DNA from 2 places in the Clostridium sp. CM039 genome. Region 2 is predicted to be linked to the other one. Evidence: a T-box and tRNA genes for the amino acid it is inferred to sense, from the RefSeq annotation. Region 2 holds a T-box; the other holds one or more tRNA genes.
What was found. The T-box of region 2 lies ahead of ACWJJ2_RS14910 (glycine--tRNA ligase). A T-box ahead of a tRNA ligase gene usually reads a tRNA of that ligase, here a tRNA-Gly.

Region 1 (4,429 bases), 750 kb from region 2:
CTTTTGAGTTTTCAATTTCTCTACCTCTAAATCTTACGGTTATCTTTACCTTATCTTCATCTAACAAGAATTTTTTAGCATTACTAGCCTTAATTGCAATATCATGATCTTCTATTGTTGCACTTAATCGTATTTCTTTAAGATTAACAACTTTTTGTTTCTTTTTAGCTTCTTTTTCTTTTTTCTGTTGCTCATAGATAAACTTACCAAAATCCATTATTCTACATACTGGAGGTTTCGCGGTAGGAGACATCATAACTAAATCTAAATCTTTCTCTTCCGCAAGATTCAACGCATCTTTAGTATTCAAGATACCCAATGCAGAACCATCAGCTCCAATAACTCTTATTTCTCTAACTCTGATTTCTTCATTCATCATGAAATCTTTGTTTTTACTAATAATTTTCACCTCCTAAGTGTATTTAGATAAAAATATAATATTTAAACAATTAAAAGGACGACAAAATGCCGTCCCTAATAGTAACAAATTTAAATTACTAATTAACCTAACTAGCATTACTGTTAGGTGAGAAACGGCTGTTTCTTCTTGTAAAAGATAACTCTATTATATTAAAATATTTTTTATATTTTCACTCACAACAATTCAAAGTATACTATCTAAGTATTTGTTTGTCAACACTTTTTTATTTATTTTATTCACATATCAATATGCCTTACTACCATACAAGAGTTTCTTTTTTTATCTCTTCACATTTAACACATTTATCACAATAATAGACCCTATCTGCAAAAACCTTGTTTATCGTTTGTATTAGTTCTTTATTTTTACAATGCTCTACACAGTGTATAATTACTTTTTTAGGAGCATTGGTTATCATAGTGCTAATAATAAGTTCCTCTCGATTTTCTTTTGAATCAAATTTAACATCCGGTAACTCCATCATCATATTTCCTACTAAATCATTACCTTCTTCATCTGTTAAACGATAATTTCCGTTTTTTTCAATTAGAATATTAATCTCATCTACCTTACTATCCTGAACATCAACAAAGTATTTAAGCAATTTTATAAACTCATTATATTCTTTCTCTACCATATACTCTTCCACAACTTTATCCACTATGCACTCTAAATCTCCCTTTAGCTCTTTTGTCCTAAAGGTTAAAAATCCACTTATATTAATTTCATTATTTTCTTCTATACATTTAGTTATCTTATCAATTATACTATTTTTCCTATTCATACAATATACTCCATTAGGTCCGGATATTTCGCCCTCACTACTCAAGTATTCTTGTATCCTAGGTTTAATTTGTTCTATTTCATCATATTGCAGAAAAAAATAAGATTCATCTAAAAATTTTTTGAGTCCTTTTTTACAAAATTCCATTACAACTATTTTATATAACATGTTTGCAACATGCAAATTAAATGTTTTGATACTAGCATCGCTTAAGTTGTCATCATCACAAAAAAACTTTACTACGTGAGTATCCCCTATTATATTTTCCGATATACCTGAAAAATTTTTTTTATCTTCAAAACACTTCTTAATGTCTTTAATTTCATCAATAATACATTCCATACTCCTATTATATACAATAGTTAATAAAAGCATTTCGCACACTCCTTTCTCACTAAGATAGTATGTGTGTAATATTAATGTATATGCAAAATAGATTAAACAATTATCGACATATTGCAATTTGTGATAGCTTTGTGTTATAAAATAAACATAAGAAAATAAATATTAAATAGGAGTATTGTAATGAAAAATATTATTGTTGATTTTAGAATTCATAATGAAGAAAAAGAATATTTAGTTTCTAGAGGATATAACTTGCTTATTTGCCCACCTAGCAACATTTTATACGAGGCTGTATGTGGTCACCCTGATATGCTTATGCATATTTTAGGCAAAGATATTATAGTTCATAAAGACATGGATAATGAATTCATACTGAGCTTAATTTTGTTAAATTATAAAGTTTATAAATCAAATTCAACTTTAAAAGATAAATACCCTTATGACATATGTCTCAATTCATTAAGCCTAGGCAATCTTTTTATTCACTCAGTTAATTTTACTGATACTAATCTTTTGTCACTATTAAAAACAAGAAAATTAATAAACGTTAAGCAAGGTTATACAAAATGTTCTACTTGCATTGTAAATGATCATGCAGTCATAACTAGTGATGTTTCTATCGCTAAGGCTTTAAGCATTGAAAAAATAGATATTTTATTAATTCCACCTGGTGATATTATCCTTCCCGGGCTTAACTACGGTTTTATAGGTGGCGTAACAGGTCTTATCGAAGATAATGTCTTAGCTTTTTATGGTCACTTAGATCATTATTTGTATGGGAAAGAAGTATTAAATTTTTTAAATAAGCATAAGGTAGAACCTGTATTTTTGAGAAATGGAAAACTAATCGATAGAGGTAGTATTTTTAGAGTCTAACGAATCCAAAATATACTGAAATAAAAAAAGTAGTCTAAATGCTGAAATATCAGCATTTAGACTACTTTTTATTGTTTTGGAGGCGCCACCCGGATTTGAACCGGGGAATAAAGGTTTTGCAGACCTTGACCTTACCGCTTGGCTATAGCGCCATTATTCATAATTATAGTTGGAGCGGAAGACGAGATTCGAACTCGCGACGTTCACCTTGGCAAGGTGACGCTCTACCACTGAGCCACTTCCGCAACACTGGTGGCTAGACCAGGAATCGAACCAGGGACACGAGGATTTTCAGTCCTCTGCTCTACCGACTGAGCTATCCAGCCTTAATAATTTTCAAATTTACTAAATTCAAATGGCGACTCAAAAGGGACTCGAACCCTCGACCTCCGCCGTGACAGGGCGGCACTCTAACCAACTGAGCTATTGAGCCATATGTGGTGGGAACAACAGGGTTCGAACCTGTGACCCTCTGCTTGTAAGGCAGATGCTCTCCCAGCTGAGCTATGCTCCCACATATCTTTATCAGACTAGTACAGTTTACATCATTTCATAAAACTTGTCAACAACTTTATGTATTAACTGTTTTTTTACTTTACTGTTAACTTCCTCGTCCATGTGTACTTTGTGAGTACTTTATTATATTATAAGATTTCCTTACGGCTGTCAACCATAAATATGGTGAATATTCACGTATATTTAAATTATACTCCCTATTTATCGAATTTACTCCACTTTGCTACGATTTGAAACATATATTACTATTGAATATAGTTTGTGTATTGCTTTCTATAAAAAGCAATACCACATATACTATATTCTCTTTATCCAAAGCTGCATTTTTATCTATGAATTAGCTTCTTTAAGTAATTGCCCAATTTCTTCATGATTAAATTCATAATTTTCATTACAAAAATGGCATTTAAGTTCTTCGGTTTTACCATCATTATATAATTCTTCTAAATCCTTTTTACCTATACTTATTAAGGCCCTCTCAACCCTTTCCCTGCAGCAATCACATTTATACGTCGGCTTAACCTCTTCATGTATTTTAAGTTCCATATCTTCAAAAATAAATTCCAAAATTTCTTCGATGTTCATCCCTTTTGCTATTAATTCAGTTATAGATGGAATTTCTTCAAGCCTATACGTTATTATATCAGCTAAAAATTCGTCTGCACCAGGCATCATTTGGATTATAAAACCTCCTGAAGCTTTAATGCTCATATCCGTGTCAACTAAAACTCCGAGTCCCACAGCAGACGGCGTTTGCTCTGATACAGTAAAGTAATAAGCTAAGTCATCCCCAATTTCACCTGTACAGATTGGCACTTGACCTATGTACGGTTCCTTTAGTCCCATATCTCTTATAATCCTTAAATAACCATCCGTACCAACGGCAGCACTTACATCAAGTTTCCCCTGTTTGTTTGCAGGCAAATCTACATTAGGGTTTCCTATGTACCCTTTTACACTTACATCAGCATGTGCAGTTACTACCACGCCTCTCGCTTCTCCTCCGCCATCAATTTGAAGTGTTAAACTATCTTGCTGCGACTTTAACATGCTCCCCATAAGAGCACCAGCCGTTAGCATCCTACCAAAAGCAGCTGCTGCCGTGGGTGCACACAAATGCATAGAAACTCCCTCATTTACTAAACCCGTAGTTATTGCTGCGACTATTCTAACCTGGCCTTCCTTTGCAGTAGCTCTAACCAATTTATCCATATACTAGCCTCCTGTAAACTATTTTTGTTTTTTACTTCTTAAGTACGTAACATATTCGCTCTGTGATTTTACTTACTACTTTATCTTCATAGTTATCCATCTTTTTAATTATTTCGAACCCAATTTCTTTTATAACACTTTCTACATATTCTTCTTTATAAGCCCTTTCAGAGTGTTGCTCATCAAAGCGTCTGAACACTTGTCCTTCTTTTACAAAAAAAGTTAAATTCATTTGTACTATATCATTTTCTAAATAATTTTCCCAAATATACACT
Region 2 (4,429 bases):
GGTATTTTCTTATCATATCCTCCTGCAATTAGTATAACAGGTTTTCCAAAAGCTTTGAGACTTGCTATAGTTCTAGTTGGCGTAGATGCTATTGAATCATTGTAATATTTAACTCCATCTACTTCCCTCACGAATTCGCCCCTATGAGGTACCCCCATAAAAGTGGTAGCCACTTCTCTCATGCTCGCAACTGTTGCTTCATCTTGAGTTGCACAAAAGGCAGTTAATAGGTTTTGCACATTATGCATCCCTTTTAGCTTTACTTCCTCAAGATTACACACTACCTTGTTCATAATGAATAATTTATCATTTTGAAAATATGCACCATCTTCTAGTTTCTCGCATACACTAAAATACTTAACTTTTCCCTTAACCTCTTTTCTTAATTCATAAGTTAACGCGTTATCCTTATTTAATACAATCAGATCACCGTCACGTTGATATTTAAACACATTTTTCTTTGCATTTATATATTCCTCCATATCCTTATGAATATCTAGATGATTCACACTCAGATTTGTTACTACTGCTACATCTGTAGAAACCGTCATAGTCATAAGCTGAAAGCTCGACAATTCCAATACTACTTTATCGTCTTTGGTTATTTCTTCAATATTTGCGAACAGTGGTGTACCAATATTGCCTCCAACCCAAGTTTTATATCCTTCTTTTTTTAATATATTATATATTATTGTAGTTGTAGTTGTTTTTCCATCGCTACCAGTTACGCCGTAAGTTTTAGCCGGGCAATATTTTATGAACTCTTCCATTTCGGAAGTTATATATGTTCCTTCTTTTTTTGCTTTCAAAAGAGCAGGGTTATCTACTCTCATAGATGGTGTTTTAAAAATAACATCAAACCCCGTTAGATCATCTAAGTAATCTTCCCCTAATACCAGCTTCACGCCCTCTTCTTCGAAATCTATTGCTACCTGTCCCAGTAAACTATAATTTTTTTTATCAAAAGCTGTAACAACTGCCTTAAGCTTCACTAGAAAATGTATTAAAGGAATATTGCTAACTCCTATACCTACAACTCCAACTTTTTTTCCTTTTATAAATTCCTTAAATTCATTGAAATCCTTTTTCATATAACCCTCCATGTAATCTCCATATACTTTATATTATATTATATTATTTATTTTACAAATTTATTTTATAATTTTTTAGATTTATTCTATAAAAAAACAACGCATAGTATAACCACAGCCTACTCAAGCCTCATTATATACTACACGCCATTCTCTAAACCAAACTAACTATTCCAATTTAAAATTTAAAATTGTAGTTTTTCTTCTATAAACTTTTCTAAATCATCTATACTTACCCTTATTTGATCCATTGTGTCTCTGTCTCTAATTGTTACAGTATTATCTTCTAACGTATCAAAATCTACGGTTATGCAGTATGGAGTTCCTATTTCGTCTTCTCTTCTATACCTTTTTCCTATACTTCCGGTTTCATCGTAGTCTACGTTAAATTTTTTACCTAGCATAGCAAAAACTTCGAGCGATTTCTCTGATAATTTTTTACTTAAAGGTAGAATAGCCGCCTTAAATGGTGCAAGTGCTGGATGTAAATGAAGCACTGTTCTTACGTCTCCGCCTTCAAGTTCTTCTTCATCATATGCATTAACTAAGAATGCAAGAACAACTCTATCTGCACCCAGAGAAGGTTCTATACAATATGGTACATATTTTTCATTAGTAATAGGATCTAGATAACTTAAATCATTCCCTGAATGTTCCATATGCTTCTTTAAGTCATAATCAGTTCTATCGGCAACGCCCCATAATTCTCCCCATCCAAAAGGGAACAAGAATTCTATGTCACAAGTAGCATTACTATAGAAAGATAATTCCTCTTCTCCATGGTCTCTAAATCTTAAATTTTCCTTTTCCATTCCCAAATTATATAAGAAATTAGCACAATACTCTTTCCAATATGCAAACCATTCTAAATCTGTACCCGGTTTACAGAAAAATTCCAATTCCATTTGCTCAAATTCCCTAGTTCTAAAAATAAAGTTCCCTGGTGTTATTTCATTTCTGAAAGCCTTTCCTACTTGGCCTATTCCAAATGGAACTTTTTTTCTTGAAGCTCTTTGAACATTTTTAAAGTTTACAAAGATACCCTGAGCCGTTTCTGGTCTTAAATATATCTCTGATTTTCCATCTTCTGTTATCCCCTGGGAAGTCTTAAACATTAAATTAAATTTTCTAATATCAGTAAAGTCTTTCTTTCCACATTTAGGACATACTATTTCATTTTTTGCTATATATTCTTTTAACTCTTCATTTGACCATCCATCAGCACTAGCTACTTCTACTCCCTGATTCGTCATATGGTCTTCCACTAACTTATCCGCTCTAAATCTAGCTTTGCAATCTTTGCAATCCATTAGTGGATCTGAAAATCCTCCAACGTGACCCGTCGCAACCCATACTTCTGGGTTCATAAGTATAGCGCAGTCAACACCTACATTATATGGACTTTCTTGAACAAATTTTTTCCACCAAGCTTTTTTAACATTGTTTTTAAATTCAACTCCCAGAGGACCATAATCCCACGAATTAGCGAGCCCTCCATATATATCGGATCCTGGGAATACGAACCCTCTGTTTTTGCATAACGCAACTATTTTATCCATACTTTTTTCAAATGTCATATTAATCCCTCCTATTTTTTTATAATCTAATGATATCTCGTTTTATATACTTCTCAATGGTCATTACAAATATATTAATATTACATCTTGTATTCTTTCCTATTTGCCCTAAATATAACCAATTCAATCCATCACACCCGCATAAAGGCATGCTCTTTTATTTTACGTACAAAAAAAAGACTATACCCCAAGGGACGAAAATTATTTCCGCGGTTCCACCCTTATTGGCACATGCCCTACTTTAAGTTCTATACACTCAAAAGTTCCTTTCACAATAATACTTTGATTGTTTACACCAGCCACAACCTCTCTTATGAAGTACTACTACTACTCTTCTTTATCACAGTGAATTATTTTATTATACATTAGATTTCTTATAATATTGAGTTCCAAAAATAAAAAATGGCTCCGCGAAAAGGATTTGAACCTTCAACCTATCGGTTAACAGCCGAGTGCTCCACCGTTGAGCTATCGCGGATTATTATTGCTTACAACAACATTATAACATATACTTTTAAAAATTCAATAGTTTTTTCTTTTTTATTTAAATTTCATGATTTTAAGCACTGATGATTACGCTTAAGAAGTAAAAAGGATATTTTAGATTAACTAAAATACCCCTTTAATTTTTTTAAACTACTGGATTGGTTTCATTGTAGGAAATAGGATAACATCTCTTATTGAATAAGAATCCGTTAAGAACATTACCATTCTATCAATTCCTATACCCAGTCCTCCTGTTGGTGGCATTCCTGTTTCTAATGCGCTCATAAATTCTTCATCTATTAAATAAGCCTCATCATCACCCAGTTCTCTTTCTTTTGCTTGTTGCATAAATCTCTCTCTCTGAACTACTGGATCATTTAACTCTGAGTATGCATTACACACTTCTCTTCCAAACACAAAACCTTCAAATCTCTCTGTAAACTCTTCATTCCCTCTCTTCTTCTTTGTAAGAGGTGATATTTCTACAGGGTAATCACATAAGAATGTTGGTTGAATTAGTTTCTCTTCCACATATACTTCAAATAATTCATTTAATATATCTGCTTTTGAGCAATTTTCTAATTCTTTTTTAAATTGTAAATGCTTTTCTTTAGCTATAACCCTAGCTTCTTCATTAGTAGCTATTTTATCAAAGTCCACACCTGAATATTCTCTTACTGCATCTACCATAGTAATTCTTCTCCATGGTGGTGTAAAATCTATCTCAGTTCCTTGATAATTTACTTTCATAGTTCCATGAACCTTTTCACAAACGTAAGCTATCATATTTTCCGTAATTTCCATCATATCATTATAATCTGCATAAGCTTCATATAATTCTATCATTGTAAACTCTGGATTATGTCTTATATCTGTTCCTTCGTTTCTAAAGTTTTTACCCATGTCATATACCTTTTCAAAACCAGCAACAATAAGTCTTTTTAAATATAGCTCTGTTGCAATTCTAAGATACATCTCAATATCAAGCGCATTATGATGAGTACTAAATGGTCTTGCTGCGGCTCCTCCTGCTACTGTGGATAAAATCGGAGTTTCAACTTCTAAAAATCCTTTGTTATCTAAGTATTCTCGGATATATTTAATTATTGATATTCTCTTCATAAACGTATCTCTTACTTGTGGGTTCATTATTATATCTACTTCTCTTTGTCTAAATCTTAAATCAGGATCTTTTAATCCGTGCCATTTTTCTGGAAGTGGTTTTAGAGCCTTCGCTACAAGCTGAAAATCTACTATATGTAGTGATATCTCACC

Region 1: it has a tRNA-Gly gene. The T-box ahead of ACWJJ2_RS14910 (glycine--tRNA ligase) is inferred to sense a tRNA for this amino acid. The anticodon was not compared.

Annotation. Positions count from the first base shown of each region.
Region 1 is NZ_CM143649.1:3,940,528-3,944,956, reverse strand. It holds gene infC (translation initiation factor IF-3) at 1-409, opposite strand, end outside; ribosomal protein L20 leader region at 444-555, opposite strand; gene ytxC (putative sporulation protein YtxC) at 678-1,580, opposite strand; gene ACWJJ2_RS18560 (DUF6873 family GME fold protein) at 1,731-2,426, shown strand; tRNA gene ACWJJ2_RS18555 (tRNA-Cys) at 2,504-2,578, opposite strand; tRNA gene ACWJJ2_RS18550 (tRNA-Gly) at 2,597-2,671, opposite strand; tRNA gene ACWJJ2_RS18545 (tRNA-Phe) at 2,677-2,752, opposite strand; tRNA gene ACWJJ2_RS18540 (tRNA-Asp) at 2,783-2,859, opposite strand; tRNA gene ACWJJ2_RS18535 (tRNA-Val) at 2,865-2,940, opposite strand; gene hslO (Hsp33 family molecular chaperone HslO) at 3,273-4,154, opposite strand; gene ACWJJ2_RS18525 (class I SAM-dependent DNA methyltransferase) at 4,186-4,429, opposite strand, start outside.
Region 2 is NZ_CM143649.1:3,189,281-3,193,709, reverse strand. It holds gene murD (UDP-N-acetylmuramoyl-L-alanine--D-glutamate ligase) at 1-1,091, opposite strand, end outside; gene ACWJJ2_RS14910 (glycine--tRNA ligase) at 1,277-2,668, opposite strand; T-box leader at 2,856-3,021, opposite strand; tRNA gene ACWJJ2_RS14905 (tRNA-Asn) at 3,072-3,146, opposite strand; gene lysS (lysine--tRNA ligase) at 3,305-4,429, opposite strand, start outside.